4 regions of the Kitasatospora sp. NPDC036993 genome follow, and region 3 is predicted to be linked to each of the others. Evidence: riboswitches for the same ligand, from Rfam matches in the RefSeq annotation. Region 3 holds a riboswitch; each other region holds the start of a gene.
The links. Region 3 has a riboswitch for cobalamin ahead of ACZ7C5_RS36770 (CoA-acylating methylmalonate-semialdehyde dehydrogenase). Riboswitches for the same ligand answer to the same signal wherever they lie in the genome.
Positions count from the first base shown of each region.

Region 1: it holds a riboswitch for cobalamin, as region 3 does, so the genes downstream of both, nicT (Nickel transporter NicT) here and ACZ7C5_RS36770 (CoA-acylating methylmalonate-semialdehyde dehydrogenase) in region 3, are expected to answer to the same signal.
Region 2: it holds a riboswitch for cobalamin, as region 3 does, so the genes downstream of both, ACZ7C5_RS15260 (ribonucleoside-diphosphate reductase subunit alpha) here and ACZ7C5_RS36770 (CoA-acylating methylmalonate-semialdehyde dehydrogenase) in region 3, are expected to answer to the same signal.
Region 4: it holds a riboswitch for cobalamin, as region 3 does, so the genes downstream of both, ACZ7C5_RS15400 (FecCD family ABC transporter permease) here and ACZ7C5_RS36770 (CoA-acylating methylmalonate-semialdehyde dehydrogenase) in region 3, are expected to answer to the same signal.

Region 1 is NZ_JBVJRP010000003.1:393,596-401,067, forward strand. Features, by position in the region: gene nusB (transcription antitermination factor NusB) at 158-595, opposite strand; gene efp (elongation factor P) at 600-1,163, opposite strand; gene ACZ7C5_RS08015 (M24 family metallopeptidase) at 1,240-2,346, opposite strand; gene rpmG (50S ribosomal protein L33) at 2,606-2,770, shown strand; gene nicT (Nickel transporter NicT) at 2,830-3,957, opposite strand; cobalamin riboswitch at 3,989-4,202, opposite strand; gene ACZ7C5_RS08030 (ArsR/SmtB family transcription factor) at 4,284-4,667, shown strand; gene ACZ7C5_RS08035 (hypothetical protein) at 4,719-6,392, shown strand; gene ACZ7C5_RS08040 (AAA family ATPase) at 6,397-7,472, opposite strand, start outside.
Region 2 is NZ_JBVJRP010000006.1:291,746-299,217, forward strand. Features, by position in the region: gene ACZ7C5_RS15260 (ribonucleoside-diphosphate reductase subunit alpha) at 1-1,824, opposite strand, end outside; cobalamin riboswitch at 2,019-2,177, opposite strand; gene ACZ7C5_RS15265 (glycosyltransferase family 39 protein) at 2,224-3,927, opposite strand; gene ACZ7C5_RS15270 (glycoside hydrolase family 26 protein) at 3,924-5,030, opposite strand; gene ACZ7C5_RS15275 (glycosyltransferase family 2 protein) at 5,036-6,454, opposite strand; gene ACZ7C5_RS15280 (GH12 family glycosyl hydrolase domain-containing protein) at 6,907-7,472, shown strand, end outside.
Region 3 is NZ_JBVJRP010000031.1:32,965-40,436, forward strand. Features, by position in the region: gene ACZ7C5_RS36760 (MFS transporter) at 1-1,145, shown strand, start outside; gene ACZ7C5_RS36765 (MarR family winged helix-turn-helix transcriptional regulator) at 1,145-1,597, shown strand; cobalamin riboswitch at 1,701-1,884, shown strand; gene ACZ7C5_RS36770 (CoA-acylating methylmalonate-semialdehyde dehydrogenase) at 2,085-3,584, shown strand; gene ACZ7C5_RS36775 (acyl-CoA dehydrogenase family protein) at 3,590-4,735, shown strand; gene ACZ7C5_RS36780 (enoyl-CoA hydratase/isomerase family protein) at 4,735-5,814, shown strand; gene mmsB (3-hydroxyisobutyrate dehydrogenase) at 5,811-6,698, shown strand; partial or broken gene ACZ7C5_RS36790 (enoyl-CoA hydratase-related protein) at 6,695-7,161, shown strand; gene cobF (precorrin-6A synthase (deacetylating)) at 7,168-7,472, opposite strand, start outside.
Region 4 is NZ_JBVJRP010000006.1:321,139-328,610, reverse strand. Features, by position in the region: gene ACZ7C5_RS15420 (amino acid ABC transporter ATP-binding protein) at 1-67, shown strand, start outside; gene ACZ7C5_RS15415 (CGNR zinc finger domain-containing protein) at 228-815, shown strand; gene sodX (nickel-type superoxide dismutase maturation protease) at 812-1,270, opposite strand; gene sodN (superoxide dismutase, Ni) at 1,448-1,843, shown strand; cobalamin riboswitch at 1,911-2,049, shown strand; gene ACZ7C5_RS15400 (FecCD family ABC transporter permease) at 2,172-3,251, shown strand; gene ACZ7C5_RS15395 (ABC transporter ATP-binding protein) at 3,248-4,090, shown strand; gene ACZ7C5_RS15390 (ABC transporter substrate-binding protein) at 4,115-5,107, shown strand; gene ACZ7C5_RS15385 (nuclear transport factor 2 family protein) at 5,195-5,578, shown strand; gene ACZ7C5_RS15380 (GNAT family N-acetyltransferase) at 5,589-6,065, shown strand; gene ACZ7C5_RS15375 (ATP-binding protein) at 6,254-6,664, shown strand; gene ACZ7C5_RS15370 (RNA polymerase sigma factor SigF) at 6,849-7,472, shown strand, end outside.

The DNA.
Region 1 (7,472 bases), on a different contig from region 3:
ATCAAGTTACCGATGGGTAAGCCCTCACCCTACGCCGCCCGGGTGAAACGCGGAACGGCCGCCGGACCCGTGTTCGGGTCCGGCGGCCGTTCCGAGGTCGTTCCGTGAGGCCGATCCCCGGGGTCGACCCGCGAGGTCGACCCGCGAGGTCGATCCGTCAGCGGCGGATGCTCGGCTTCAGCTCCAGGAAGCGGGCGAGCAGGCCGTTGACGAAGGCCGGGGAGTCGTCCGTGGAGAACTCCTTGGCGATCTCGACGGACTCGTCCAGGACGACGGCGTCCGGGACGCCGTCCTCCCAGATCAGCTCGTACGCACCGAGCCGCAGGACGTTGCGGTCCACGATCGGCATCCGGTCGAGCGTCCAGCCCACCGCGTACTGCTCGATCAGGTCGTCGATGCGACGGGCGTGCTGGACGTACCCCTCGATGAGCTCCATGGTGTACTCACCGACCTGCGGGGTGCCCTCGTCGGGCTTGGGCTCGCGAGCGCGGGCCACCCAGTCGGCGAGGACCCGCTGCGGGTCTACCCCGCGGTGGTCGGCCTCGAAGAGGATCTGGAAGGCCCGGGTACGGGCCTTGCTGCGTGCGGCCGACACGGACTTACTTCACCCGGCCGAGGTAGCTGCCGTCGCGGGTGTCGACCTTGACCTTCTCGCCGGTGGTGACGAAGAGCGGGACGGCGATCTCGGCGCCGGTCTCCAGGGTGGCCGGCTTGGTGCCACCGGTGGAGCGGTCGCCCTGGACGCCCGGCTCGGTCTCGGCGATGACCAGCTCGACGGCGGCCGGGAGCTCGATGTAGAGGACCGAGCCCTCGTTCTGCGCGACGGTGGCCTCGAAGCCCTCGAGCAGGTACTTGGCGGCGTCGCCGACGACGAGCGGCTCGATGGTCAGCTGGTCGTAGGTGCTCATGTCCATGAACACGAAGTTCTCGCCGTCCTTGTACGAGAACTGCATGGTGCGCTTGTCGACGTTGGCGGTCTCGACCTTGGTGCCCGCGTTGAAGGTCTTGTCGACGACCTTGCCGGTCAGGACCTCCTTCAGCTTGGTACGCACGAAGGCCGGGCCCTTGCCGGGCTTGACGTGCTGGAACTCCACGACGGACCAGAGCTTGCCGCCGTCCAGCTTGAGGACCATGCCGTTCTTGAGATCGTTCGTGGAAGCCACGGGCGCACTTACTCCTGGATATAGCTGTCAAGGAACCAAGGTTCGCGTCCTGCCGCCGACGGCCGGAGGGCCGCGGTCACAGGGCGAGGAGCTCCTTGGTGGTGATGGTGAGCAGCTCGGGCCCGCCCTCTTCGAAGGGGCGCACGACGAGCGTGTCCTCGATCCGGACGCCGCCCTTGCCCGGGAGGTGGACCCCTGGGCCGACGGTGACCGGCACGCGGCTGTCCAGTTTACCCATGTCCGACGGACCGAGGCGCGGCGCCTCCCGGATCTCCAGCCCGATGCCGTGGCCCACCGGGTGCGGGGAGGCCTCGGCGTGGCCGGCCGCCTCCAGCACCTGCCGGGCGGCCCGGTCGGGCACGCACTGCTCCACTCCTGGTCCGAGGGCCTCCCGCCCGGCCCGCTGGGCCCGGAAGACCAGCCGGTGCAGCTCCACCTGCCAGGGCGCGGGGGCTGCGCCGATCACGAAGGTACGGGCGGTGGAGACGCCGTAGCCCCGGTACTGGGCGCCCATCACCACGGTCAGGAAGTCGCCCTCCTCCACCCGGCGGTCGGTCGGCTGGTGGGCGGCCTGGCCGGAGTGGCTGCCGGTGCCGACCGAGACCGGGAAGGCGGCCCGGTCGGCGCCGTGGTCGATCATCCGGCGCTCCAGCTCCATCGCCAGGTGCCGCTCGGTGCGGCCGACCAGGATCGACTCCAGCAGCTCGCCGAGCGCCTGGTCGGCGATCTCGGCGGCGATCCGCAGGTCGGCGATCTCGTGCTCGTCCTTGACCACTCGCAGCCCCTCGACCACCCGGCCGAGGTCCACCAGCCGGGCCCCCTCGGCCAGGCCCCCCACCGCCCGGTGCCTGCTGACGGTCAGGTCGTGCTCCTCCACGGCCAGGCCCGACACACCGGACCTGGCGGCGGCGGCCGCGGCGGCCAGCGCGGTGTCCGCTCCGGTCGCCACCGGCATCCGGGCGACGTCCGGGGCGATCAGGTGCTCCCCCGAGTCGTCCGGGGGCAGGTCGTCCGGCAGCGCGAGCAGCGCTCTCTCCCTGGTGAGCAGCAGGGTCGCCCCACAGGGCGCGCAGCCCGTGAGGTACCGCACGTTCGCCGCACGGGTGACCAGGGCCGCATCGGCCCCCGTCGCACTGCAGTGCTCCCTCACCCGTTCCCGCCGCCCCGCGTACGCATCCGCCATGCGTCGAGCCTACGAACCCCCGGCCCGAAGCGCCCGCCGAGCACCCCCGACAGAACCCCCAGTACCCCTTGCGCGCCCCCCGCGCTTCCGTGCCCTCCCCCTCGGGCACGCGCCGGGTTCCCCGCTCCCCCGGGCGTCGGACGCCGGGAATGGGCGGGGCCGGGCCCACGTTGGACGGGGTGGAAATGAATTCCATTTCGGTGCACGGGCTCGGTCCACCGACCGGGACCCGCCGCCCCTGGCCCCAGGAGGACGCCCGATGGCCCGCAGCGAACTGCGCCCGGTGATCAAGCTCCGCTCCACCGCCGGCACCGGCTTCACGTACGTGACCCGCAAGAACCGCCGCAACGACCCGGACCGGATGGTCCTGCGCAAGTTCGACCCGGCCGCCGGCCGGCACGTCGACTTCCGCGAGGAGCGCTGACCCCGCCCACCCGGACGGCGCCTCCCCCCGGCGCGGGGAGGCGCCGTTCCGCGCACGGGTCAGTGCTTCTGTGCCCCCTGGCCGGGCGTCCAGCGCTTCTCGACGTGGGCGAGCTTCCAGTACCCGATCGCGATCGCCCAGACCACCACGAACAGCCCGGCGATGGCGTACCCGACGTTGTCCAGCGAGATCTCGGCGACGAACCCGGTGACCGGGTCGGTCAGGTCCAGCTTCTCGTGCAGCACCCCGACCAGCTCGATGGTGCCGATGATGAAGGCCACCGCGATCGACAGACCCGTGATGGTCAGGTTGTAGTACACCTTCCGCACCGGGTTGGCGAAGGCCCACTGGTACGCGAAGTTCATGAACGTCCCGTCCAGGGTGTCGAACAGGCTCATCCCGGCCGCGAACAGCAGCGGCAGGCAGACGATCGCGTACCAGGGCAGCCCGGAGGCCGCGCCCGAGCCGGCCATCACCATCAGGGTGACCTCGGTCGCGGTGTCGAAGCCCAGGCCCAGCACCATGCCGACCGGGAACATCTGGCCCGGCCTGGTGATCGAACGGGTCGCCCGGTTCAGCACCCGGGCCATGAAGCCGCGCGAGTCGAGGTGGGCCTCCAGCTCCTTCTCGTCGTACTGCCCGGCGCGCATCGAACGGAACACCTTGAGGATGCCGAGCAGCGCCGCCAGGTTGAGCGCGCCGATCAGGTAGAGGAACACGCCGGAGGTGGTGGTGCCGACCACGCCGAGCCACTTGTGGGTGGCCGACTCGTCGTCCATCAGGGTGTTCGCCAGCTGCGCGCCGCCCGCCACCAGGGCGGCCATCAGCACCACCATCGAGGAGTGCCCGAGGGCGAACCAGAAGCCCACCGAGACGGGGCGCTTGCCGTCCGCCATCAGCTTGCGGGTGGTGTTGTCGATCACCGCGATGTGGTCGGCGTCGAAGGCGTGCCGCATCCCGAGGGTGTAGGCGGTGACGCCCAGGCCCACCCCGAAGACCTGGGTGCCGACCTCGTACTTCTCGGGCGCGACCAGGAAGAGGAGCGTCCCGAAGGCCACCACGTGCATGGCCAGGATCACCCCCATCAGCCCGGCCGTACGGATGGTGTCCTCGCGCCGCCACTGGAAGCTGGGCAGCACCGAGGGCGCCGGATTCGCCCCGGCGGCAACGGTTTCGGGCAGGGTCATCTGCGGATCACGCTCCAGCACCTCGTGGAAAACCTCGTGAGATGCCGTGGCCGGTCTCCTGGCTTACGGGACGCCCGTACCCGCCTTCCCAGGTGCGCGGGGCACCCAGTGGCTCCATGGGTACGGACGACGCTCCTCCGCGGGCGGAGGAACGACCCGATCACAGTGGCGAGGGCCGCTCCGGACTGGGGACCCCTGAGGGTCCGTCACCGGTCTTCCCGAGCACCACGGCGGGCTACACCGTAGGGGCCCCGCCCGACCCGTGCAAGGCTGCGCACGTGCGCAGGTGTCCAGGATCACAGACCCTTGCCTGCGAGAATGCCGGCATGCATCTCGTACCTGCCGACCGCGTGGGCCACCGCACCATCGACGGGCACCGGGTCTGCGAGGCCATCGCCGCGATCGGCGATCCCGCGCACGTCCGGACCTGGGCCGAGCGCTTCTCGCTGCTCGCCGACCCCGGACGCCTCGCCCTGCTGCTCGCCCTCCACCGGGCCGGCCCGCTCGCCGTGACGGACCTGGCGGTCGCCACCGGCATGCGCGACCCCGCCGTCTCCCAGGCCCTGCGCCTGCTCCGCACCGCCGGGGTGGTCACCGGCGACCGGGACGGACGAGTGGTGCGCTACCGGCTCGTGGACGAGGCCATGCGCCCCCTCCTCGACGAGTGCGCCGCCGCCGAGCACCACGAGCCCAGCGCGGCGGCGGGCTGACCCCCACTCGGAAACCGTGCCGCGGCGGAGCCGGATGAGTACGATCATGGTGTGCCGTCCCACCCCCACGCCTGGCCCGCCGACCGCTGGAGCACCCGACCGGTCAGGGCCCGCGTGCTGGCGGTCGCCCGCACCCTCACCTCGGCCACCCGGGTCCTGGACGTCCTCACCCTGCTGAGCCCGGACGGCATCGAGCGGTACTTCACCGTCAACCCCGGCTCCGCCTTCGCCGACCGCGCCCTGGACGACTACCTGCGCGGCCTGCCCGGCTTCACCGTGCTGGACTGGGAGGACGCCGTCCGGCACCGCTTCGACCTGGCCGTCGCCTGCGCCGTCCACTCCTCCATGCACCGCCTGGACGCCCGCCTCGTCGTCCTCCCGCACGGCGTCGGCTACAACCGCCTGGTCACCGAGTCCACCGGCGACACGGTCACCGCCGCCGGCCTGTCCCGCAACGAACTCACCCACCGCGGACGGGTGTTCGTGGACGTCCTCGGCCTCTCCCACCCCGAGCAGCTGGACCGGCTTCGGGTCTCCTGCCCCGAGGCGCTGGACGTCGCCCGGGTCGTCGGCGACCCGTGCTTCGACCGGATGCTCACCAGCCGGCGCTCCCGCGACGGCTACCGCGCCGCGCTCGGCGCCACCGGCGGCCGACGGCTCGTCGTCGTCAGCTCCACCTGGAGCGGGCACTCGTTGCTCGGCCGCCACCCCGACCTCCCCCAGCGGCTGGTCCGCCGGCTGCCCGCCGACGAGTACACCGTGGCCGTCGTCCTGCACCCCAACGTCTGGAGCCGCCACGACCCCGAGGCGCTGCTCGACGACGCCCGCCGGATGGGCCTGCGCCTGATCCCGCCCCACCAGGGCTGGCAGGCCGCACTCGTCGCCGCCGACTGCGTGATCGGCGACCACGGCTCGGTCACCGTCTACGGCGCCGCCCTGGAACACCACACCGTGCTCGTCGCCACCGGCGCCGCCGAACTCGACCCGCACTCCCCCGGCTACGCCTTCGGCCAGGCCGCGCCCGTCCTCGACCCGGACGGGGACCTCGCCGCCCAGCTCGAACTCGCCCTGGCCCGGGGCCCGGCCGACCTCAGCGGCGTCACCGGCCGCTCGCTCGCCCACCAGGGCGAATCCGCCCACCTGCTGCGCCCGCTGCTCTACTCCTTCCTGGACGGACTCGACGAACCCGCGGACGAACCGGCCGTACCGCCCTACCCCAGGCCCGTTCCGCGCCCCGCGACCGCCGAGGGGCCCACCGCGTACGACGTCGAGGGAGTGAGCGAGGGCACCGAGGTCAGCCTCCGGCGCTACCCCTTCGACCCGCGCGACCACACCCCGCGCGGCTTCCACGCCCTCACCGACGACCACCCCGGCGACGCCCTGCGCCACACCGCCGAGGTGCTCGCCCGCACCGAGGCCCACGCCGAACGCCCCGCCACCCGCTGGCTCGCCGACACCGCCGCCGAACTGCCCGGCCTCGCCGTCGCGGTGGCCGCCCTCGGCCCGGCCCGCCATCTGCTGCGGCTGCGCGGCGGCCCGCTGCTGGAGGCCCGCGCCGAACCGGACTGGGGCCGCCCCGACCCCGGCATCGACCCGCTGCTGCTCGGCTCCGCCGTCGCCTCCTGGCTCGCCGACGGCGGCGACCCGGCCGGCCTCCCCGACCACGGACTCACCGTCCGCACCGGCGGCCACCGTACCCGGGTGTCCTTCAGTACCGGCCCGTAGGCTCCTAGGACGGGCCCTGACCGGCCAGTTCCCGCAGCCGTTCGCGGCTGCGCTCCGCCAGTTCCACGTCGCCCCGCTCCTCGGCGAGGCCGAGCAGCAGGGTGTGCGCCTGCGCCTCCTTGGCGTACTGGCTCCGCTCCCTGGCCTGCCGGGCGCAGTCGTCCGCCTGGGCGACGGCGAGGTCCAGCTGCCCGAGCGCCCGGTGGGCCCGGGCGCGGACCAGCGGCAGCTTCATCAGCATGTCCTCGTCCCGCGTCCGCCCCGCCTGGGCGGTGGCCCCGGCCAGCAGGGCCAGCGCCTCCCCGGGACGGCCGTCGGCGATCAGCGCCTGCGCCACGTTGTAGCTCTGGACGATCTCGCCGTGGTCGTCGCCCCGGTTCGCCGCCAGGGCCAGGGTGAACCGCTCCACCGCGTCGGCCGGGCGCCCGTCGGCCAGGCAGAGCAGACCGTCCGTCTCGTAGAGCACCCCCACCACCTGACGGTCGGTCACCAGCGGGACCAGCTCCGTGGCGAGCGCCAACTGCTCGGCGGCGAGCCGGTGCTCCCCGCGCTCGAAGTGGGCCCTGGCGAGCTGGTTGCGCATCCGGACCACGGCGGCCGGCCGGTTGTCCCACTGGGCCGACTCGATGCCGAGCCGGTGGGCGGCGATCCAGTCCTGGTAGAGCTTCCGGCCGTGGTAGAGCGGCCAGAGCGACTCGCAGAGCCGCCACACCTCGCCGTGCCGGCCCTGCTCGGCCGCCGCCTCCACCACGGCGCGGAAGTTGGCGCGTTCGGCGTACAGCCACTCCAGGGCCGCGGTCCCGGACGGGAAGCGGGGCAGGTCGTCACCGCTCGGCTCCTGGAGGCGCAGCCGCTTCCCTGCCATCGCCCGGTCGGCCGCCGACGCCCGGCCGCGGTAGTACGCGACGACTCCGGCGAGCAGCCCCTCGCGGTCGGGCAGTTCCCGCGCCCGGCCGTAGGCGTGCGTCCGCACCACGTCATGGGCCCGGAAGCGGTCCTCGCCGTCGTCGTCCAGCACTTCGTCCAGCAGGTGGACGCCGCGCAGCTCCCCGATCGCCCGTTCGGCCCGCCGGACGCCGA
Region 2 (7,472 bases), on a different contig from region 3:
CGAGTTGCGCAGGCCGGTCTCGGCGATCCGGGCGCGCAGCGCGGTCCAGCGGTCGGCCCACTGCGGGGCGGCCGTCGGGAAGTGGTCGATGTGCAGCTCGCCGCGGGCCGCGCGGGTCTCGCCGTACGCCTCGTGGCGGCCGAGCTGCTCGGCCAGGTCGGCGGAGCGCTCGTACGCGGTGAGCATGATGCGCTCGGCGATCAGCGTCGAAAGGGCCTTCGCCTCGGCCGAGTCGAAGTCGATCCGCAGCTTGAAGAAGACGTCCTGGAGGCCCATCACGCCGAGGCCGACCGGCCGCCAGCGGGAGTTGGAGGTGCCGGCCTCGGTGGTCGGGTAGAAGTTGATGTCCACCACGCGGTCGAGGAAGGTGACGGCGGTGCGCACGGTGGCGTCCAGCCGCTCCCAGTCCATCGCGCCGGCGAGGTCGCCGGCGGAGGCCCCGGCGGCCACGTGGGCGCCCAGGTTGACCGAGCCCAGGTTGCAGACGGCGGTCTCGGAGTCGTCCGTGACCTCCAGGATCTCCGTGCACAGGTTGGAGGAGTGCACGGTGCGGCCCGGCAGCGCGGTCTGGTTGGCGGCGCGGTTGGAGGCGTCCTTGAAGGTCATCCAGCCGTTGCCGGTCTGCGCCAGGGTGCGCATCATGCGGGCGTACAGGGTCTGCGCCGGGATGGTGCGGACGGCCTTGCCGGCCTGCTCGGCCTTGAGGTACGCCTCGTCGAAGTCGGCGCCCCACAGGTCGACCAGCTCCGGCACGTCGGCCGGGGAGAACAGCGACCAGTCCTGGTTGGCGTTGACCCGGCGCATGAACTCGTCCGGGATCCAGTGCGCCAGGTTGAGGTTGTGGGTGCGGCGGGCCTCTTCGCCGGTGTTGTCGCGGAGCTCCAGGAACTCCTCGATGTCGGCGTGCCAGGTCTCCAGGTAGACGCAGGCCGCGCCCTTGCGGCGGCCGCCCTGGTTGACGGCGGCGACCGAGGAGTCGAGGGTGCGCAGGAACGGCACGATGCCGTTGGACTTGCCGTTGGTGCCGCGGATCAGGCTGCCGCGCGAGCGGATGCGCGAGTAGGACAGGCCGATGCCGCCGGCGTGCTTGGACAGCCGGGCGATCTGCGCGTAGCGGTTGTAGATCGAGTCCAGGTTGTCCAGCGGCGAGTCGAGCAGGTAGCAGCTCGACATCTGCGGGTGCCGGGTGCCGGAGTTGAAGAGCGTCGGCGAGGAGGTCAGGTACTCCAGGCGGCTCATCAGGCCGTACAGCTCGGCCACCTCGCGCACCGACTGCTCGCTGTCGCCGACCGCCAGGCCGCACGCGACGCGGAGCAGGAAGTGCTGCGGGGTCTCGATCACCTTGCGGGTGATCGGGTGGCGCAGCAGGTAGCGGGACTGCACGGTGCGCAGGCCGAAGTACTCGAAGCGGTCGTCGCCCTCGGGGTCGATCAGCGCGTCCAGCGCGGCGGCGTGCTTGGCGACGAAGTCGGCGGTGGCGTCGCCGATCAGGCCCTCGTCGTGGCCGACGGTGATCGAGGCCGAGAAGGACACCGAGCCCTGGCTGTTCGCCTCGTCGACGATCTCCAGCGCGAGCAGCCGGGCGGCCAGCTTCGAGTACTGGGGGTCCTCGGCGATCATCGACGCGGCGGCGTCCACGGCCAGCCCGCGCAGTTCGGCGAAGTCCGAGCCGGCGTGGCGGCCGCGCAGCGCGGCGGCGGCGACATGGCCGGGGTCCACCTCGGTGAGGTCGACGCTGCGGTCGGTGAGCAGCCGCAGCAGGGCGCCGCCGGGGTCGGAGACCGTCGGGTCGGTGAAAACGGTACCGGTGCCCTGGGCGGGCAGGGTGGCTGAGGCTGCGGTGGTCAAGGCGCTCTCTCCTGGCGGCGATCGGCGGCTGTGATCGGGGGGCCACCGGGCCGATGGGGGCAGGGGAGCACGGCACGAACGCACACGGCGTCGCGCGACGGTTACTCCCCGGCCCGCCCGCGAGGCCCGGAGGGGTACTGCTCGTGCTGGCGCGGCCTCTGCGGGAGGGCCGTGGCGCACACTGTCCGGCAGGTAATCGGACTCGCGGGCACGGCTGCTGGAGCCGCCCGCTCACCGCTGCGGGGCAGTCCCGGATTCGCACCGGGTTCCCCTGCGTCGACAGCAGAAGCGAGCATACATGTTGTGCCGCCGGACTGCGGTGGCACCATATGTTGTGGCTGTCGTGTCGCGGGTGTGGCTGAGCGGGGTGGCCCGTCAGTGCTTCAGATAGACCTTGTACGTGCTCGAATCACCGGTCGGTGAGGTGAATTGGGCGACCAGCCGGTAGTGTCCGGCGGCGGTCAGGGCGTCGCTCAGGGCCCGGTCGGTGGCCTTCGGCGCGGTGCTGTCGAGGACGACCACGGTGAACCAGCCGTCCCGGATCGCGGCCACGCTGCCGGCGTCGCCGTGGTGCTGCACCCCGGCGCCGTCGCGGTAGTCCGTGCCGGCCCGCGCGGAGACCCACTGCTCGGGTCGGGAGACGCCGCCCAGGTAGTACTCGGCGAGTCCGTCGACCTCGGTGAGGTAGCGGCCCTGGGGCTCCGCGTGGACCCGCAGGACGGCCAGCAGGCGGCCGGAGTCGGGCCCGTTCTGGTAGCGCAGGGCGGACTGCTCCAGGCCGAGGGCGAGCAGCGCGACCCAGACCAGGATGCCCAGCTGGGGGTGGCGGAAGTGGGCGCCGACCAGCCGGGTCAGGCCGACCCCGGCGAGCGGGGCGGCGAGCAGCATGCCGTAGCCGAGGTGGCGGAACAGCGCGCCGGAGGTGCCGGTCCACAGGTGGGCGGCGGGGACCAGCAGGGTGGTGACGGTCAGGACGGCCCCGAGCAGGGCGCGCCGGCCCCGGGTGGTGGGGACGGCGTCCTTCTCCGGCGCGTCGTGCTCGTTGATCTGCTCGTGGCGCGCGTAGGCGATGGTGCCGGCCACCGCGAGGACGGTGAACAGGCCGGCCCACTGGAGCGTGCCGAGCAGGATCGAGCCGGCTGAGCCGGGGGCGTTGCCGCGCGAGGGCGACCACCCCGCGACCCTGCCGAGGGTGCCGTACGGGAGCAGCAGCAGGAGGGTGCCGGCGCCCGTCAGCAGCGCGCGCAGGGCTGCTGGTCCCGGCCGCTGGTACGGCCGGGCGCAGGCGAACGCGAGGGCGACCAGGGCGGGGACGGCGAAGGCCGCGGAGTAGGCGACGGCGCAGGCCAGCGCCGTGGGTGGGGCGGCGAGCAGGGCCAGGGCCGGATGCCGTCGGGCGGTGAACACGGTGGTCCAGGCCGCGACGGCGACCAGCAGGACGGCGAGCGACTCGGGTGCGGCGTAGAAGCCGACCACGACGGTGGACTGGAGGACGGCGTAGACGGCGATGGCGCAGATGGCGACCCGCTCGTTGAACAGCCGCCGGGTCAGCGAGTACAGCAGGACGGTGGTGACCAGCGCGAAGCCGAGGCTGAGCAGCCGGGTGCCCCAGATGCCACCGGCGTTCGCGGCGGCGCCGGCCAGTGGCGGGTAGAGCCAGGGCGAGCCGTGCACCCGGTCGACCAGGTCGGTGGTGACCGGGGTGCCGTGCAGCAGGTGGGCCAGCTGCCGGCGGCCGGAGACCATGGCGGCGGCCTCGTCGGGGTGGGCGGCGGCCAGCAGGCGCAGCGAGAGCGCGGCCTGGACGGTGAGGACGGCGCCCAGCAGGCCGCGGGCGATCCAGCGGCGGCGCGGGCTGGGGCCCGGGTCCCAGCTGATCGCGGGGACCTGCGGGATGGTGTACGGGGCCAGTTCTATGTTGTCGGGGTTGTCCACCGCCACGGCCGTGCGGGGCCCGGCGGTGTCCGGTCCCGGCTCGGCGGTGTCCGGTCCTGGTTCGGCGGGTTCGGGCTCGGCGGCCCGGCGGCGGCGGGCCGCGCGGCCGTGCGGGACGGAGGGGAACTCGGACTCAGTGCTCATCTGGGGTTCCGGATGTCGAAGCCGTAACGGGGGTCGGACACGCGCTGCTTGAACGCGGCGAGGGTGTCCGGGACGGCCTCGACCCGCCAGTCCGCCCGCTTGACGATGTTGAACCAGACGAAGCCGACGACGTCGTCGTGCGCCTCCAGGCCGGAGAACAGCTGGTCGACGTCCGCGCGTTGGCGCTTGCCCTGCTCGGAGGCGGTCTCGCTGATGAAGAAGGGCTTCTTGGAGAAGCCGCGGATCTCGGCCATGGTCGGCCCGTACAGCGCCTCGAAGGTCTTCGGCCCGGTGCGGGTGAAGTAGCCGGTCATGCCCGCCCAGTCGACGTAGGTGTCGCCGGGGTAGTACGGCGCCAGGCGGGTGTTGGGCGCGGGGTCGGTGATGTTGGGGCTCCAGACCCAGATCACGTTGGTGGCGCCGGCCTGGTCGAAGATGTCGTGGACGTGGCGCCAGGCGGCCACGAAGTCCTCGGGGGTGGCGGCCTGACGGCCCCACGGGTACCAGTCGCCGTTCATCTCGTGGGCGATGCTGATGGCGATCGGCAGGTTGAACCTGGCGACGGACTTGGCGACGCCGCGCACGTAGTCGTCGGTGTCGCCGGCCGCGATCGAGGCGAGCGAGCGGTCGTGCGGTTCCCAGGCCATGAAGGGCAGTGCCCCGGCCTCGTGGATCCGGCGTGCGCCGGCGGTGTCGAAGCCGCCCTTCCAGTGGGCGTAGAACTCCAGGACGTTGGGCTGCTTGCCGATCGCGGCGCTGTAGCCGGGCAGCGCGTCCATCGTGGCGGGGACGTCGGGCAGGGCGGCGCCGAGGTACTTGTGGTCGGGCTTGAGCAGCGGCGTGACGTCGTACGGGACGCCGGCCGGCAGGGCCCTGGGCGTCCCGGCAGGCGCGCTCGGCGCGGCGCCCGGGGCCGTGCCGGGGGCCGTCGCGGGGGCGGCGCCGGGAGTGGCCGCGGCGGCGGGCCGGTCGAGGCCCTCCTGCATGGCGAAGCCGGGGTCCTCGGGGCCGCACCCGGTGGCGAGCAGCAGGCCGGCGGCGGTCAGCAGCAGGAGCGCCGGCCGGCGACGGAGCCGGCCGGCCCGTCGGAGGTGGGCGGGCATGGCGATCACACTGCTTCCGTGGGGCGCGGCTGGACGAGGACCCGGCCGACGATGGTGGCGTAGAAGAGGCCGGAGGCGAGGACGAGGGCGAAGTTGAGCGGGCCCATGGTGAGCATCCGCCAGATGCTCAGCAGCACCCAGAGCAGGGCCGTGCCGCCGCCCCAGACGATGACGCCGGTCCAGAACCGGCGGGTCTTGTTCTTCTTGGCGCCGGTGGAGCCGGTCGGCTGCCAGGCCATCCGGTTGCGGCGCAGGATGTCCCAGATGGCGAAGACGTGCGCCCAGCCGTACATCATGCGGGCGGCCCAGGCCTCCAGCCGGTAGGGATTGCGGTGCCAGAGCGGGAAGATGACCGTCGCGTAGATCAGCCCCGGCAGCACCAGCGCGGTGTTCTCCCAGCGGATCAGGTCGGGGCGGGCGAGCAGCAGGACGATCGGGATGAGCGGCGAGACGAGGGTGAACAGCGCCGTGTGGATGTAGTAGAAGAAGCCGGACAGGTAGCAGGCGCGGGTGACCGGCCGCAGCTTCGTCTGCCAGAACTTCTTGCTGGCGAGCAGGCTCATCGAGCCGGTGCACCAGCGGTACTGCTGGTTGAAGAAGCCGCCGACGTTGTCCGGGCAGACGCCGGTCGCCAGCGCCACGGGTATGTACTGGAGGTCCCAGCCGAGGCGGCGCAGGTCGAAGCCGGTGTGCACGTCCTCGGAGTGGCCGATCAGCGTGGTGCCGCCGTTCTCCTCCAGCGCCGCGCGCCGGTACACCGCGCAGCTGCCGACGCAGATGGCGCCGTCGCTGCGCTGCCGGGAGACCTGGACGGTCCGGTAGAACAGCTCCTGGACGGCTCCGGCGCCGCGTTCGATCCAGTTCTGCGAGTCCAGGATGCGGAAGAACTGCGGGGACTGGACGATGCCGAGGCGCGGGTCGGTCTCCAGGTAGGGGAGCGTCTCGTTCAGCAGGTCCGGCCGGGGCGCGAAGTCGGCGTCCAGGATGAGGATGTAGTCGCCGTCGGAGTTGCGGAAGCCGAACTGGAGGTTGCCGGCCTTCTTGAACCAGCCGAGCTTGTCGCGGGTGCCGTACACGAACCCGAAGTCGACGGCCATCTGCGCGAGCTGCGGGCTGTTGCTGTCGTCGAGGACGTACGGGGTGACGTCGCCCGGGTACTGGTCGCGCAGCCGGGCGACGTGGGTCCAGGTGTTGTGCAGCACCTCGATGGGTTCGCCGGCGACCGGCAGGAAGACGTCGACGGTCGGATAGTGCTCGGGCTGCCAGGACTTGACCAGGGCTCGGTGGGCGGAGAGGTCGAAGGTCTCGTTGAAGCCGTGCACCCAGCGGGAGATCAGGTAGTAGACGACGGTGAAGGCGAGCGGCGGTATGAAGAACAGGAACCACGGCGTCGCGCTCAGCAGGCCGATCTCGCTGGCCACCATGCAGGCGAAGCTGATGAGGGAGAAGCAGGTCAGCACCCACAGGTTGGTGCGGGCGTAGAGGTACTTCTCGGTGTTGTCCGGCGGTTGGGGGAGCAGGCCCCAGCGGTTGCGGGCGGCCGGATCGCGCCGGTTCCGGCGTCGTGAGGCGGGCGGCTGACCGCTTCCCGCGCGTCGCGCGCTCTCGGTGACCGTCACGTGCTCTACTCCCCCGGAACCGTATCGAGTCTGAACCGTCCCCGTGCGGCGGCCGTTGTCGGCCGGGCGAGAGGGGGGACGGCAGGATCGTACGGGACCGGTCGCTCCCCGTTCGCTTCCCCCTCTTACGTGGGCTGTCCGGAACCGATATCGAGTTCCGATCGTGATGTGAACGAGCGTGAGGTGAACGGCAGTGCGGCCGGGGCGCTTGTGTACGGTTGTCCGCTCGACGGGCGAGGACGGTTCGGGGAAGAGTGATGATCATCGAGGAGGGCACGGCCGGGCGCCTGGCGCGGAGCCTGCGGGCGGTCGCCGCGTTCGGCGCGGTCGCCGTACTGCTGGCCGGGTGCAGCGGCGAGGTCGGGGCGGTGGAACCGCCGGCCGCCACGGCGGCGGTGACGCCGGGCCCCGGCATCTGCTCGACCGCCCAGGAGCCGTTCCCCAAGCTGGCGATGGACGGCGGCACCAAGATCCTCGAACCGAACCCGTGGAACACCGCGGGCACGGTCTGCGTGGACCCGGTCGGGGACACCGGGTTCACGGTCTCCCGGATCGACGGCTTCGTCCCGAAGAACCCGCTCGCCCCGGGCGCCTACCCCAACGTCTCCACCGCCCCGGGCGCCGGCGGACTGCCGGTGCCGGTCAGCGCGCTCGGCGACGCCACCGCCGACTGGGACGCCAACGGCCGGGTGAGCGGCTCCTTCAACCTCTCCTTCGACCTCTGGTACGGCTCCAGCCCGGCCAACTGCCTGCCGGGGGAGAGCGCCGAGGTGATGATCTGGCTGGACGCCACCGACAACGTGCGGCCGGCCGGTGAGAAGGT
Region 3 (7,472 bases):
TCGGCGGATCGATGCTGAACCCCGTCGCGATGTCGATCATCAGCAACACCTTCACCGACTCCCGGCAGCGCGCCCGCGCGATCGGCGTGTGGAGTGGCGTGGTCGGCATCAGCATGGCCGCCGGACCGATCCTCGGCGGGGTCCTGGTGGAGTCGGCCGGCTGGCGGGCGATCTTCTGGATCAACGTCCCGATCGGCCTGGCCGCGCTCTTCCTCACCCGCTACGTGCCGGAGTCGCGGGCGGCCCGCACCCGCAGGGCGGACCCGGTCGGCCAGCTGCTGGTCGTCGTGCTGCTCGCCGGACTCACCTACGCGATCATCGAGTCGCCGGAACGCGGCTGGACCTCGCCCGTGGTCCTCGGCTGCACGGCGGCCGCGCTCGGCGCGCTGCTGGGCCTGCTGTGGTACGAGCCCCGGCGCACCGACCCCCTGATCGACCTGCGGTTCTTCCGCTCCGCGCCGTTCTCCGGTGCCACCGTGATCGCGGTCGCCGCCTTCGCCGGCCTCGGCGGGTTCCTGTTCGTCGGCTCCCTGTACCTCCAGGACGTCCGCGGGCTCGACCCGCTGCACGCCGGGCTGTTCATGCTGCCGATGGCGGTCATGTCGCTGCTCACCGCGCCGCTGTCCGGCCGGATGGTGGCCACCCGCGGGCCGCGCACGCCCCTGCTGCTCGCCGGGACGGCACTGACCGCGAGCGCCGTGCTCCAGGCGGTCGGCTACGCCGAGCACGTGCCGACCGGTCTGCTGGTCGTCGCCTTCCTGCTCTTCGGCACCGGCTTCGGCCTGGTCAACGCGCCGATCACGAACACCGCCGTCTCCGGGATGCCCCGCGCGCAGGCGGGCGTGGCGGCGGCCGTCGCCTCCACCAGCCGGCAGGTCGGCCAGTCCCTGGGCGTCGCGGTGACCGGTGCGCTGATGGCCGGTGCCGCCCACGCCGACCCGGCGGCCTTCACCGCCGCCGCCCGGACGGCGTGGTGGATCATCGCCGGCTGCGGTGTCGCCGTGCTGGTCACCGGTACGCTCACTTCCGGTCGCTGGGCCAGGGCGACGGCCGAACGCGCGGCGGAGCGGCTCGCCGCCGAGGAGGCGGCCGAGGACGCCGGCGGCAACGGGATCAGAGAGACGAAGGGGACGGTGGACGCCTGATGGAGTGCCTTGACACCGGCGGACACCCGGAGCCGGGCGAGGCCGATGCCGGGATGGCGGCCCGGGTCTGGCAGGGGATGTACGCGCTCGTGCTGGAGCGCCACGACCGCCGCAAGGCCGTCGCCGACGCCCTCGGCATGAGCTTCAGCCGGGTCAGGGCGCTGCGCCGGCTCGCCGCCGGACCGCTCACCCTGCGGGAGCTGGCCGAGCGGCTGACCGCCGACCCGCCGTACACCACCGTGATCGTGGACGACCTGGTGCGGCGCGGCCTCGCCGAACGCATCACCAACCCGGCCGACCGGCGCTCCAAGCTGGTCCACCTCACCGAGGAGGGCGAGGCGAAGGCCGCGCTCGCCACCGGCATCCTCGCCACCCCGCCGGACGCCCTGCTCGCGCTGCCGCCGGAGGACATCCGCGCGCTCGACCGGGTGGTGGCGAAGCTCCTGGGCTGAGGCCGCCCCCGGGCCCGGGCGGTGCTCGACGGCCCCGGGCGGGCCGGTGACGACGCGTCCGTGACGTGTTCTCACGGGTTGTCGCTCTGGACTTACTAGGACGTCCAACTATATGGTCGACGGCAGGTCCGCGGTGTCAGGGAAGCCGGTGTGAGTCCGGCACGGTCCCGCCACTGTGACCGGGGAGTCCGTCCTCGCAGGAGACGGCCACTGGCAGCCAGCCGGGAAGGCCAGGGGGCGGGCGTCGATCCGGGAGTCAGGATACCGGCCGCGGGTGGTTCGTGTTTTCCACGAGGATGGAGACGACACGCATGACTCCGGGCCGCTGTTCCCGTTCCGCTGCCGTGCTTCCGGTCGCCAGGGCGCTCGACGCCTGACGATCCGTCATTTTCCGCCTGCCCGCAGGCCCGTGCGCCGACCGTGCGCGCGGCCGGGCGGCGGTGCTCTCCAGTCCTCCTCTCCCCAGCGCTGATGAGAGAAGGAACCGATGGTCCGTGAACTGACCCACTTCGTCGGCGGCAAGCGCGCCGCCGGGACGTCCGGCCGGTACGGCGACGTCTTCGACCCCAACACCGGCCGGGTGCAGGCCCGGGTGCCGCTGGCCGACCGTGGCGAGGTCGAGGCGGTGATCGCCGACGCCGCCCAGGCGCAGCCCGAGTGGGCGGCCTGGAACCCGCAGCGGCGGGCCCGGGTGCTGCTGCGCTTCCTGCAACTGGTCGAGGGCGAGAAGGAGGAACTCGCCCGGCTGCTCTCCGCCGAGCACGGCAAGACCGTTTCCGACGCCCACGGCGACATCCAGCGCGGCCTGGAGGTCGTGGAGTTCGCCGCCGGCATCCCGCACCTGCTGAAGGGCGAGTTCAGCGACAACGCCGGGACGGGCATCGACGTGTACTCGATGCGCCAGCCGCTCGGCGTGGTCGCCGGCATCACCCCGTTCAACTTTCCGGCGATGATCCCGCTCTGGAAGGCCGCCCCCGCCCTGGCCTGCGGAAACGCCTTCGTTCTCAAGCCCTCGGAGCGCGATCCCTCGGTGCCGCTGCGGCTGGCCGAACTCTTCCTGGAGGCCGGGCTGCCGCCAGGCGTGCTCAACGTGGTCAACGGCGGCAAGGAGGCCGTGGACACCCTGCTGGAGGACCCGCGCGTCCAGGCCGTGGGCTTCGTCGGCTCCACACCGATCGCCCAGTACGTCTACGCCACCGCCGCCGCCCATGGCAAGCGGGCGCAGTGCTTCGGAGGCGCCAAGAACCACCTGATCGTGATGCCGGACGCCGACCTCGACCAGGCGGCCGACGCGCTGATCGGCGCCGGGTACGGTTCGGCCGGCGAGCGGTGCATGGCGATCTCGGTGGCCGTCCCGGTGGGGGAGGAGACCGCGGACGCCTTGGTGGCCAAGCTGGTCGAGCGGATCGCCGCGCTCAAGGTCGGGCGCTCGGACGACCCGGCGGCGGACTTCGGCCCGCTGGTCGGCGCCGACGCGCTCGACCGGGTCCGCGGGTACCTGGACCTCGGCGTCCGGGAGGGCGCCGAACTCGTCGTCGACGGGCGGGAGTTCCGACTGGAAGGACACGAGGGCGGCTACTTCCTCGGCGCCTCGCTGTTCGACCGGGTCACGCCCGGGATGCGGATCCACCGCGAGGAGATCTTCGGTCCGGTGCTCACGGTCGTCCGCGCCGCCGACTACGAGGAGGCGCTGCGGCTGCCCAGCGAGCACGAGTTCGGCAACGGCGTGGCCATCTACACCCGGGACGGCGACACCGCCAGGGACTTCGCCCGGCGGGTGGACACCGGCATGGTCGGGGTCAACGTGCCCATCCCGGTGCCGGTCGCCTACCACACCTTCGGCGGCTGGAAGCGCTCCGCGTTCGGCGACCTCAACCAGCACGGCCCCGACTCCATCCGCTTCTACACCCGCACCCGCACCGTCACCTCGCGCTGGCCCTCCGGGGTCAAGGAGGGCGCGAGCTTCACCATGCCGACGATGGGGTGAACGCCGTGCACGCAAGTGATCTGACGGAAGATCAGATTGATATCGCCGCCGCGGTACGGGAGTTCGCCGCCGAGTGCCTGGCGCCGTACGCGGTGGAGTGGGACCAGGCCAAGCACTTTCCGGTGGACGTGCTGCGCAAGGCCGCCGACCTCGGGCTGGCCGGGGTCTACGTCCGCGAGGAGGCCGGCGGCTCCGGACTCTCCCGGCAGGACGGGGTGGTGGCCTTCGAGGCACTGGCCGGCGGCTGCCCTTCCATCGCCGCCTACCTGTCCATCCACAACATGGTCGGCTGGATGGTCGACCGCCACGGCACCGAGGAGCAGCGCGCCCGCTGGCTGCCCGCGCTCTGCTCGGCCGAGCACCTGGGCAGCTACTGCCTGACCGAACCGGGGGCAGGTTCCGACGCCGCCGCCATCACCACCCGGGCGGTGCGCGCCGGCGACCACTGGGTGCTGGACGGCGTCAAGCAGTTCGTCTCGGGCGCGGGTGCCGCCAGGGTGTACCTGGTGATGGCCCGCACCGGCGAACCGGGCGCCAGGGGCATCTCGGCGTTCCTGGTGGACCGCGACGACCCGGGCCTCTCCTTCGGGCCGAACGAGAGGAAGATGGGCTGGAACGCCCAGCCGACCCGCCAGGTGCTGCTGGACGGGGTCAGGCTGCCCGCCGACCGGCTGCTCGGCGGCGAGGGCGAGGGCTTCCGGATCGCGATGGCCGGCCTCGACGGCGGCCGGCTCGGCATCGCCGCCTGCTCGCTCGGCGGCGCCCAGAGCGCCCTGGAGCGGACGACGGCGCACCTCGCCGACCGCGAGGCCTTCGGCGCCCGGCTGCTGCACGCCCAGGCGCTCCAGTTCCGGCTCGCCGACATGGCCACCGAACTGGAGGCCGCTCGGGCGCTGCTCTGGCGCGCGGCGGCGGCCCTGGACCGCGGCGACCCGCGGGCCCCGCAGCTGTGCGCGATGGCCAAGCGGCACGCCACCGACACCGGCTTCGAGGTGGCCAACCAGGCGCTCCAGCTCCACGGCGGCTACGGCTACCTGACCGAGTACGGCATCGAGAAGACCGTCCGCGACCTGCGGGTGCACCAGATCCTGGAAGGGACCAACGAGATCATGCGCGTCATCGTCGCCCGCGGCCTGATCGGGGCCGCCTGATGGGGGCCGACACCACCGGGGCCGACGACGTCCTGGTCCACCGGGAGGGCCGGGCCGGGCTGATCGTGCTCAACCGCCCCAAGGCCCTCAACGCCCTCACCCACGCCATGGTGCTGCGGATCGCCCGGGCCCTGGACGACTGGGAGCACGACGACGCCGTCGCGACCGTGGTCGTCACCGGCGCCGGCGAGCGCGGGCTCTGCGCGGGCGGCGACATCGTCGCCATCCACCGCGCCGCCACCGGCGGGGACCGCGCCGCCGCCGAGCGGTTCTGGCGCGACGAGTACCACCTCAACGCCCGGATCGCCCGCTACCCGAAGCCATACGTGGCACTGATGGACGGCATCGTGATGGGCGGCGGGGTCGGCGTCTCCGCGCACGGCAGCGTCCGGATCGTCACCGAACGCAGCCGGATCGCCCTGCCGGAGACCGGGATCGGCTTCGTCCCGGACGTCGGCGGCAGCTACCTGCTCGCCCTCGCCCCCGGCGAACTGGGCACCCACCTGGCCCTCACGGCCGGCGCGGTCGGCGCCGCGGACGCCCTGCTGTGCGGGTTCGCCGACCACTTCGTGCCCGCCGGGCGGCTTCCCGCCCTGCTGGACGACCTGGCCGTCCGGCCGGTGCACGACGCGCTGGCCCGGCACATCGCGGCCGCACCGCCCGGCCGGCTGGCCGGGCAGCGGGAGTGGATCGACCGCTGCTACGCCGCGCCGACCGTCGAGGAGATCGTCGAGCGGCTGGCGGCGGCCGGCGACCCGGCCGCCGGAGAGGCCGCCGACCGGATCGCCGCCAACTCGCCCACCGCCGTCAAGGTGACGCTCGCCGCGCTGCGCCGGGCCCGGGCGCTCGGCCCGCTGGAGGCCGTCCTCGACCAGGAGTACCGCACCTCCTGCGCCGCGCTCGCCACCGCCGACCTGCCGGAGGGCATCCGGGCCCAGGTGATCGACAAGGACCGCACCCCGCGCTGGAGCCCGGCCGACCTGGCCGCCGTGCGGGACGCCGAGGTCGACCGCCACTTCGCGAGGCTGGGCGAGCGTGAGCTCGGTCTCTCCACCACGAGCACCCTGGAGCGCTGGTGAGCCTGAACATCGGATTCGTGGGGCTGGGCAACATGGGCGGCCCGATGGCCGCCAACCTGGTGGGGGCGGGGCTCCGGGTGACCGGCTACGACCTGGCGGAGGACGCCAGGGAACGCGCGGCCGGCCACGGCGTGGCCGTGGCCGGCTCGGCGGCGGAGGCGGTCGCGGCGGCCGAGGTGGTCGTCACCATGCTCCCCGCCGGGCGCCACGTCCTGGAGTCCTACCGGGAGTTGACGGCGGCGGCGCCGCGCGGCGCGCTGTTCGTGGACTGCTCCACCATCGCGGTCGGGGACGCCCGGATCGCCGCAGACCTGGCCCGCACCGCGGGGCACCTGGCCGCGGACGCGCCGGTCTCCGGCGGAGTGCCCGGGGCCGAGGCCGCGAGCCTGACCTTCATGGTGGGCGGCTCCGACGGCGAGTTCGCCGAGGCGGAGCCGGTGCTGGCGGCCATGGGGCGCACGGTGGTGCACTGCGGCCCGTCCGGTGCCGGGCAGGCCGCGAAGCTCTGCAACAACATGATCCTCGGTGTCTCGATGATCGCGGTGAGCGAGGCCTTCCTCCTCGGGGAGAGCCTCGGTCTCAGCCACCAGGCGCTCTTCGACGTCGCCGCCACGGCCTCCGGCCAGTGCTGGGCGCTCACCACCAACTGTCCGGTCCCCGGGCCCGTCCCGGCCAGCCCGGCCAACCGCGAGTACGCGGCCGGGTTCGCCGCGGCCCTGATGGCCAAGGACCTCGGGCTGGCCGCCGACGCGGCCACCGCCTCCGCCCTGCCGGCCGAATTCGGGCGCCGGGCTGCCGAGTTGTACGCCTCCTTCGCCCGGGGCGAGGCGGCCGGACTGGACTTCTCGGCCATCATCACGACCCTGGGAGAGGGTGCCGAGTGACCGGCTACGAGACGATCCTGGTCGAGCGCAGGGCCGGGTGGGGCTGATCACCCCGGACCGGCCCAAGGCACTGAACGCCCTGAACGCCCGGCTGATGAACGAAGTCGTGGCCGTGGCAACGGAGTTCGACCGTGACCCGGAGACCGGCTGTCTGCTGGTCACCGGCTCGGAGAAGGCCTTCGCGGCCGGCGCCGACATCAAGGAGATGCAGTCGCTCGAATTCGTCGACGCCTACCTCGGCGACTGGTTCGCCGCCTGGGACCGCTTCGGTGCGCTGCGCAAGCCGGTGGTCGCGGCGGTGGCGGGCCACGCGTTGGGCGGCGGCTGCGAGCTGGCGATGCTCTGCGACGTGCTGCTGGCGGCGGACACCGCGAAGTTCGGGCAGCCGGAGATCAAGCTCGCTGACGCGCCGCGCCGCCCCACCCCCGGGGCGGCGCACCGTGTCCCGACAGCCGTCAGCCGTCAGCCGTCAGCCGTCCGACCGGCGCAGCAGGTAGGTGTCCATGATCCAGCCCTTGCGCGCGCGGGCCCGCGCGCGCAGCTCGCGGATCCGCGGAGCGGCCTCGGCAAGCGGCCCGGAGACGAGCACCTCGTCCGGGGTGCCGAGGTAGGCGCCGTAGTGGATCTCCAACCCCGCGGGGTCGACCTCGGTGAAGGCGGCCCGGCCGTCGAGCATCACCACCACGTCGTCCACTCCCTCGGGGAAACCCTCGGCGAGGCGGCGGCCGGTGGTGATCTGCACCGGGCGGCCGACCCGGGTCAGCGTGGTGCGGT
Region 4 (7,472 bases), on a different contig from region 3:
CCCCCGCGAGGTGCTCACCGACCCGCAGCACGAGCGGACCAGGGCCTTCCTGTCCAAGGTGCTCTGAACCCGTGCCCCAGGCGCCCGGCAGGCCTCCCCTGCCGGGCGCCGACCGTTTTCCGCCCGGGCCGTGGGCCGCAGCCGCCGCCCGGGCCGTAGGGTGGAGTCCCCGCCCGGGTAATAGGCTGGAGGCAGTAAGCCCGTTACCGCATTCTGGAAGGACCCCTGTGGAGCTCGCCGCGTACGCCGATCTCGCCGTTCGGCTGGTGAACACCGAGGAGCCCGAGCGCGGCACCGACGCGCTGACCTCCGTGGAGGCGGTGCGCGGCCTGTTCTCCGACTCCTCGCGGGCCGCCACGCTCGCCGACGAGTCCGACCTGCCCAGGCTCCGGGCCGTGCGGACCCGCCTGCGCGGGGTCTTCGAGGCCGCCGCCGAGGGGGACGAGATCCGCGGCGTCGACCTGCTGAACAGCCTGCTGATGGAGTACCCCGTCAGCCCGCTGATCTCCGGGCACGACTTCCTGGACGACGCCGGGCGGCCGCGCTGGCACCTGCACCTGGCCGACAACTCGCCCACCGCCACCGCGCACTTCAGCGCGGTGGCCTGCATGGGCCTGGCCGTCCACCTGACCGAGCTGGGCGCCGACCGGCTCGGCATCTGCCAGGCCGCGCCCTGCCGCAACGCCTACCTGGACACCTCGACCAACCGCTCCCGCCGCTACTGCTCGGACCGCTGCGCGACCCGCGCCAACGTGGCCGCCTACCGGGCCCGCAAGCGCCAGGAGGCCGCGGCCGGGGCCGGGGCCGGGGCCTAGGGTTCCTCGACCCACACGCCGAACCGGCGGGCCAGGCCCGGCAGCCGGGCCAGCCGGGGGGTGAGCAGCAGCCGCTCCAGCCGGCGGCCCGGCGCCAGCCAGACCGGGTCGGGACGCAGCCGCAGCAGCACCCGGCCGAGCACCAGCTCGTCCGGCACGGCGCCGTAGCTGCGGCTGTCGCTGTCCACCGGACGGTTGTCGGACAGCAGCCACCAGCCCTCGGCCCGGCGCCCGGCGGCCCGCTTCACCACCAGCAGGTCCTGCTGGAACGGGTGCCGGAAGAGCACCACCGCGCCCGGCCGGACCGGCGCGCCGTAGCGGACCAGCAGCCGGTCGCCCTCGCGCAGGGTCGGCACCATGGACGGCCCCGCCACGTCGACCAGCCCCAGCGGCAGCACGCCGCCCCGGCCCCGCCGCCCCGCTCCGGCGCCCTCCGGCCGCGTGCTCCGCGCCACGGCTCCTCCTCCCGCTCGGCCCGCCCCCAGTCTGCCGTACGGGCCGTCACCTGTTCGATGTCCGGATTGGCCCGTTTCCTGGTCCGTCTTTCGCCCTGGGCCCCCCGCCCGATCGCGAAACCGGGAGGACGGAGGGGTAATCTCGGGCGCGGGAAGACGATCTAAGGAAGGACTCCCATGTTCTCTCGTCTGTTTGCACCGCGCGCCACCGCCCACGCCCACTGCGACCTGCCCTGCGGCGTGTACGACCCGGCGCAGGCCCGGATCGAGGCCGAGTCCGTCAAGGCCACCCAGGAGAAGTACCAGGCCAACGAGGACCCGCACTTCCGCGCCCGCGCCGTCATCATCAAGGAGCAGCGCGCCGAGGCCGTCAAGCACCACATCTCGGTGCTGTGGAGCGACTACTTCAAGGCTCCGCACTTCGAGAAGTACCCGCAGCTGCACCAGCTGGTCAACGACACCCTGAAGGCCGCCTCGGCCGCCAAGGCGTCCACCGACCCGGCCACCGGCCAGGCCCTGCTGGACCTGATCGCCGAGGTCGACAAGATCTTCTGGGAGACCAAGCAGGCCTGAGCCTGACGCGTCGCCAGCCGACCGCCCCCGTCCGCACCGCCGGACGGGGGCGGTCGTGCGTTCACGTCCAGCCCTGCCCGGTAAGGGTTGCCTGCCCTGAGTGGCTGTTATGCTGCCAGGGCGTCCGAGGGGGAAGTCCGGTGTGAATCCGGCGCTGACCCGCAACGGTGAGCACGGCCCGTACCCGCCCGTACGGCCGCGCCAGCCCGATCGCCCCCGGCCGCTGACCTCCCGACAACTCGCCGCGGACTGCGAGGGGACCGGCGCCCCGGCACGCCCCGGCACGCGCCCGGCCCGGCGCACCCGCGGCCCGAGGCAAGGCGCACCCGTGAACCGCGCACCCGCAGACCGTGCAGCCGGCCCGCCCACCCGCCGGATACCCGTCGTCCCGCTCGCCGCCGGCCTCGCCGCCGCGCTGCTGCTCTCGCTGGTCTGCGGAGTCGCCCTCGGCTCCTCCGGGCTCGGCCTGCCCCGGGTGCTGCGACTGCTGGGTGCCGGGCTGACGGGCGGCCGGCTGGAGGCGGACGAGGCGGCCGCGTACGCGATCGTCTGGGAGATCCGGCTGCCGCGCACCGTGCTGGCCGCCGTGGTCGGCGCCGGACTCGCCGCCTGCGGGGTCGCCGTCCAGGCCCTGGTGCGCAACGCGCTGGCCGACCCCTTCGTGCTCGGCATCTCCTCCGGCGCGGCCGTCGGCGCCAACGCCGTGCTGCTGTTCGGCGCCTTCGCCTCGCTCGGGGTGTGGGCGATCTCCGCCTCCGCCTTCGGCTCCGCGCTGGCCGCCATGACGCTGGTGTACCTCGCCGCCCGCACCGCGTACGGGCTCACCCCGCTGCGCCTGGTGCTCACCGGCACCGCCCTGTCCTACGGCTTCTCCGCCGCCACCACCCTGATGGTCTTCGCCGCCGACCGCGGCGAGGCCGCCAGGGACGCCATGATGTGGCTGCTCGGCAGCCTCGGCGGCGCCACCTGGGGCAAGGTGCCGATCGCCGCCGTCACCGTGCTGGCCGGCCTCGCCTACCTGGCCTGCGCCGCCGGGCGGCTGGACGCGCTCGCGATGGGCGACGAGACCTCCGCCTCGCTCGGCGTGGACCCGGACCGGCTGCGCCGCGAGCTGTTCGTGGTGACCGCCGCCGTCACCGGCACCGTGGTCGCGGTCAGCGGGGCGATCGGCTTCGTCGGACTGCTGATGCCGCACCTGGCGCGGATGCTGGTCGGCGCCGGGCACCGCCGGGTGCTGGTGATCGCGCCGCTCGCCGGGGCGCTGCTGCTGGTCTGGGTGGACATCGCGTCGCGCACCCTGCTGGCGCCCGCCGAACTGCCCGTCGGGGTGTTCACCGCGGTGCTCGGCGTGCCCGCCTTCCTGATCATGATGCGCCGCCGCGGCCAGGCCTTCGGAGGCACCCGATGACCGACGTGACCACGCCGTCCGAAGCGGCCGGAGCCACCGGCCCGGCCCTGGCCCAGGACCTCGCCGTCGACGCCGTCTCGGTGGAGCTGGCCGGCACCCGGCTGGTCCACGAGGTGAGCCTGGCGGCCGCCGCCGGGCAGGTGGTCGGCCTGGTCGGCCCGAACGGCAGCGGCAAGTCGACCCTGCTGCGCTGCGTCTACCGGGTGCTGAAGCCGGCCGGCGGCGTCGTCCGGCTCGCCGGCGACGACCTGCACGCGCTCACGGCGCGCGAGTCGGCCCGCCGGGTGGCCGCGCTGACCCAGGAGCACTCCGCCGAGTTCGACTTCACGGTGGCCGAGGTGGTGGCCATGGGCCGGCTGCCGCACCGCCGGGGCTTCGGCGCCCCGTCCGACGGGGACGAGGAGCGCTGCGCCGGGGCACTGCGCAAGGTCCGCGCCGGACACCTCGCCGAGCGGGGCTTCCTGAGCCTGTCCGGGGGCGAGAAGCAGCGGGTGCTGTTCGCCCGCGCGCTGGTCCAGGAGCCGCGCCTGCTGGTGCTGGACGAACCCACCAACCACCTCGACGTCGCCCACCAACTGGAGGTGCTGGCGCTCGCCCGCGAGGCCGGACCGACGGTGCTCACCGCGCTGCACGACCTCAACCTGGCGGCGGGCCACTGCGACCTGCTGTACGTGCTGCGGGGCGGCCGGATCGTCGCCTCGGGCCCGCCCCACGAGGTACTCGAACCCGCCCTGCTGGCCGAGGTGTTCGGCGTCCGGGGCACCCCGGTGCGGCACCCGGTGACCGGCGCCCTCCAGCTGCTGTTCGACCGCCTCGCCCCCTCCGACCACTCCGCCTGATCCGCCCCCTCCGAAGGAACCACCGTGCGTACCAAGGCCGTTGCCACCGCCGCCCTGCTCGTCCTCGGACTCACCGCCTGCGGCGCCGAGATCGCCCCGAAGGAGGCCGCAGCCGACTCCGCCCACTACCCGGTGACCGTGCGCAACTGCGGCGACGAGCTCACCTTCGACCGGAAGCCCGCCCGGGTGGTGACCAACGACGTCGGCATCACCGAACTGATGCTCTCGCTCGGCCTCGCCGACCGGATGGCCGGCTACGTGATGCCCGACGACAAGGGGCAGCTCGACAAGGTCGCCTGGAAGGACGGCTACCAGCAGACGAAGTGGCTCTCCAAGCAGCGGATCACCAAGGAGATCGCGCTGGACGCCAAGGCCGACCTGGTCTTCGCCGGCTGGCACTACGGCTTCGACGAGGGCAGCGGCGTGACCCCGCAGGCCTTCAAGGCGCTCGGCGTCGACTCGTACGTGCTCAGCGAGTCCTGCCGCAGCGGCAAGGGCACCGAGCGCGGCGTGATGGACCCGCTGGAGGCGCTCTACACCGACCTGGCCAACCTCGGCGAGATCTTCGACGTCAAGGACCGTGCCGACAAGCTGGTCGCCGGCTTCAAGGCGCAGATCGCCGCCGTCCCGCAGCCGGAGCGCCGCCCGTCCGTCTTCCTGTACGACAGCGGGCAGGACAAGCCGTACACCGCGGGCAAGTTCGCCGCCGCCGACGAGATCATCGCCAAGGCCGGCGGGACCAACATCATGGGCGACCTCGCCGACAGCTGGGTCACGGCCGGCTGGGAGAGCGTGGTGGAGCGCGACCCCGAGGTGATCGTGATCAACGACTACGCGACGCCCGGCGCCGAGGAGAAGCGGAAGTTCCTCACGTCCTTCCCGCCGCTGGCGAACGTCTCCGCGGTGAGGAACGGCCGGATCTTCGTCATGGACTACGTCGACCTGGTGGAGAGCCCGCGCAACCCGGCCGCGATCAGCGCGCTGGCCGAGTACCTGCGCACCGTACCGGCCCGCTGACCGGCCCCGGTCCCGCTCCTCCGGCCCCGGCGGCGGGCGTACGCTCAGAGGTACGAGCCGACGGAACCCGACCGGAGGAGCGAGATCATGGCCACCATGGCGGCCCCCACCGCCTTCGACACCCGCGCGCTGCGCGAGGGCATCGAGCGCCGCGACGCCGAGACCCTCCTGGCGCTCTACGCGGAGGACGCCGAACTGCGCATGGTCGATCGCAGGACCCAGCCCAGCCACCCCCTGGTGATGCACGGGCGGGAGGAGATCGGCGCCATGCTGGACGACGTCTACGGCCGCGAGATGACCCACAAGCTGGAACAGGTGGTGGTCCAGGGCGACCACGTCGCCTTCCTGGAGTCCTGCCGGTATCCGGACGGGGTCCGGGTGCTGATGTCCTCGATGGCCGGCCTGCGGGACGGCCGGATCGTCGACCAGACCTCCCTCCAGGCCTGGGACGAGACGGGTCCCGAGCAGTAGGCTCACAGGCATGATCCGCACCGCCGTCGCCACCGACGTCCCCGTCATCCACGCCATGGTCCGCGAACTCGCGGACTACGAGAAGGCCCTGCACGAGGCGAAGGCCACCGAGGAGCAGCTGCACGAGGCCCTGTTCGGCGCCGACCCGGCGCTGTACGGTCTGATCGCCGAGGACGACGTCACCGGCGAGCCGGTCGGCTTCGCGGTCTGGTTCCGCAACTTCTCGACCTGGCGCGGCACCTACGGGATCTACCTGGAGGACCTCTACGTCCGCCCGGAGTCGCGCGGCGGCGGCCACGGCAAGGCACTGCTGCTGGAGCTCGCCCGGATCGCCGTCGAGCGCGGCTACTCCCGGGTGGAGTGGTCGGTCCTGGACTGGAACCAGCCCTCGATCGACTTCTACAAGTCGATCGGCGCGGTGCCGATGAACGAGTGGACGGTGTACCGGCTCACCGACGAGGCGCTGACCGCCGTCGGGCGGCCCTGAACGGCCTTCCGCAGTCCGGAGAAAGGGTCTGCCACCCTGCGTCGCAATGCCTTACCATGAGTAACTCCCGAACCGGGGTGCGGAAGGCAGAGCGATGGCGGATCCGCGACGCCGGACCCCCTTCGGGGGTAGCAAGCGGTAACAAGCGGGGTACCAAGAAAGCACAGCGCGTCACCCAGGAGGCAAGGGTGTCCAAGATCGACGGCGATCTCGGTGTTCAGGACTTCGTGGAGGTCCGGCTGCCCGCAGCCGGGGCCTACCTCTCCGTCCTGCGAACAGCGACGGCCGGGTTGGCCGCCCGGCTGGACTTCACCCTCGACGAGATCGAGGACCTGCGGATCGCGGTCGACGAGGCCTGCGCCATCCTGCTCCAGCAGGCGGTGCCCGGCTCCGTCCTGTCCTGCGAGTTCCGGCTGGTCGGCGACTCGTTGAAGGTGACCGTCGCCGCACCGACCACCGACGGCAAGGCCCCCGAGCGGGACACCTTCGCCTGGACCGTGCTCTCCGCGCTGGCCGGTGAGGTCGACTCCTCGGTCGCCGAGGACAAGACCGTGACGATCAGCCTGCACAAGAAGCGCGGCGGGTCACCCGCCCACTAGTCGGGCGCAGCACCGCACCGCACGACCGAGCAGCACCGAGCACCACCCGCGCAAGGGCCGTCCGCCGCTCCCCGCTCCGGGGACCGACGGACGGCTCCGGTACCGCCACCCATGCGGTACGACCAACGAGACGATTCCGGGGCCACCGGCCCCGGTGCTCCCGGAACGGAACGGGGGAATGGCCGTGAGTGATCTGGACCGTACCGGCCTCGCGACGGCGGGACCTGCCGTACCGACCCAGGCGAGCGTTCCCGGCCTCGCCGCCAACGACGAAGCGCACCCGAAGGACGCCCACCGGATGAGCCACCCCACCGAGCCGACGTCCGAGCCGACGCCTGCCTCCACGCCCCCTCCGGACCCGGTGGACCAGACGGCCGCGACGGACGAAGCCGGCGAGGCGAACGCGACGGACGAGGCGAACACGACGGACGCGACGGCCTCGGCGAACGAGGCCGGCGAGGCGAACGAGGCCGGGCCGCACGTCGCCGTGCCCACCCAGGTCTCGCACCGCTCGGGCGCCCCGGACCGGGAGGCCGCCCGCGCGCTGTTCGTCCGGCTGTCCGCACTGCCCGAGGGCTCCCCGGAGCGGGTCGAACTGCGCAACCAGCTGGTGCGGATGCACATCCCGCTGGTCGAGCACCTGGCCCGGCGCTTCCGCAACCGGGGCGAGCCGCTGGACGACCTGACCCAGGTCGCCACCATCGGCCTGATCAAGTCGGTGGACCGCTTCGACCACGAGCGCGGGGTCGAGTTCTCCACCTACGCGACGCCGACCATCGTCGGCGAGATCAAGCGGCACTTCCGCGAC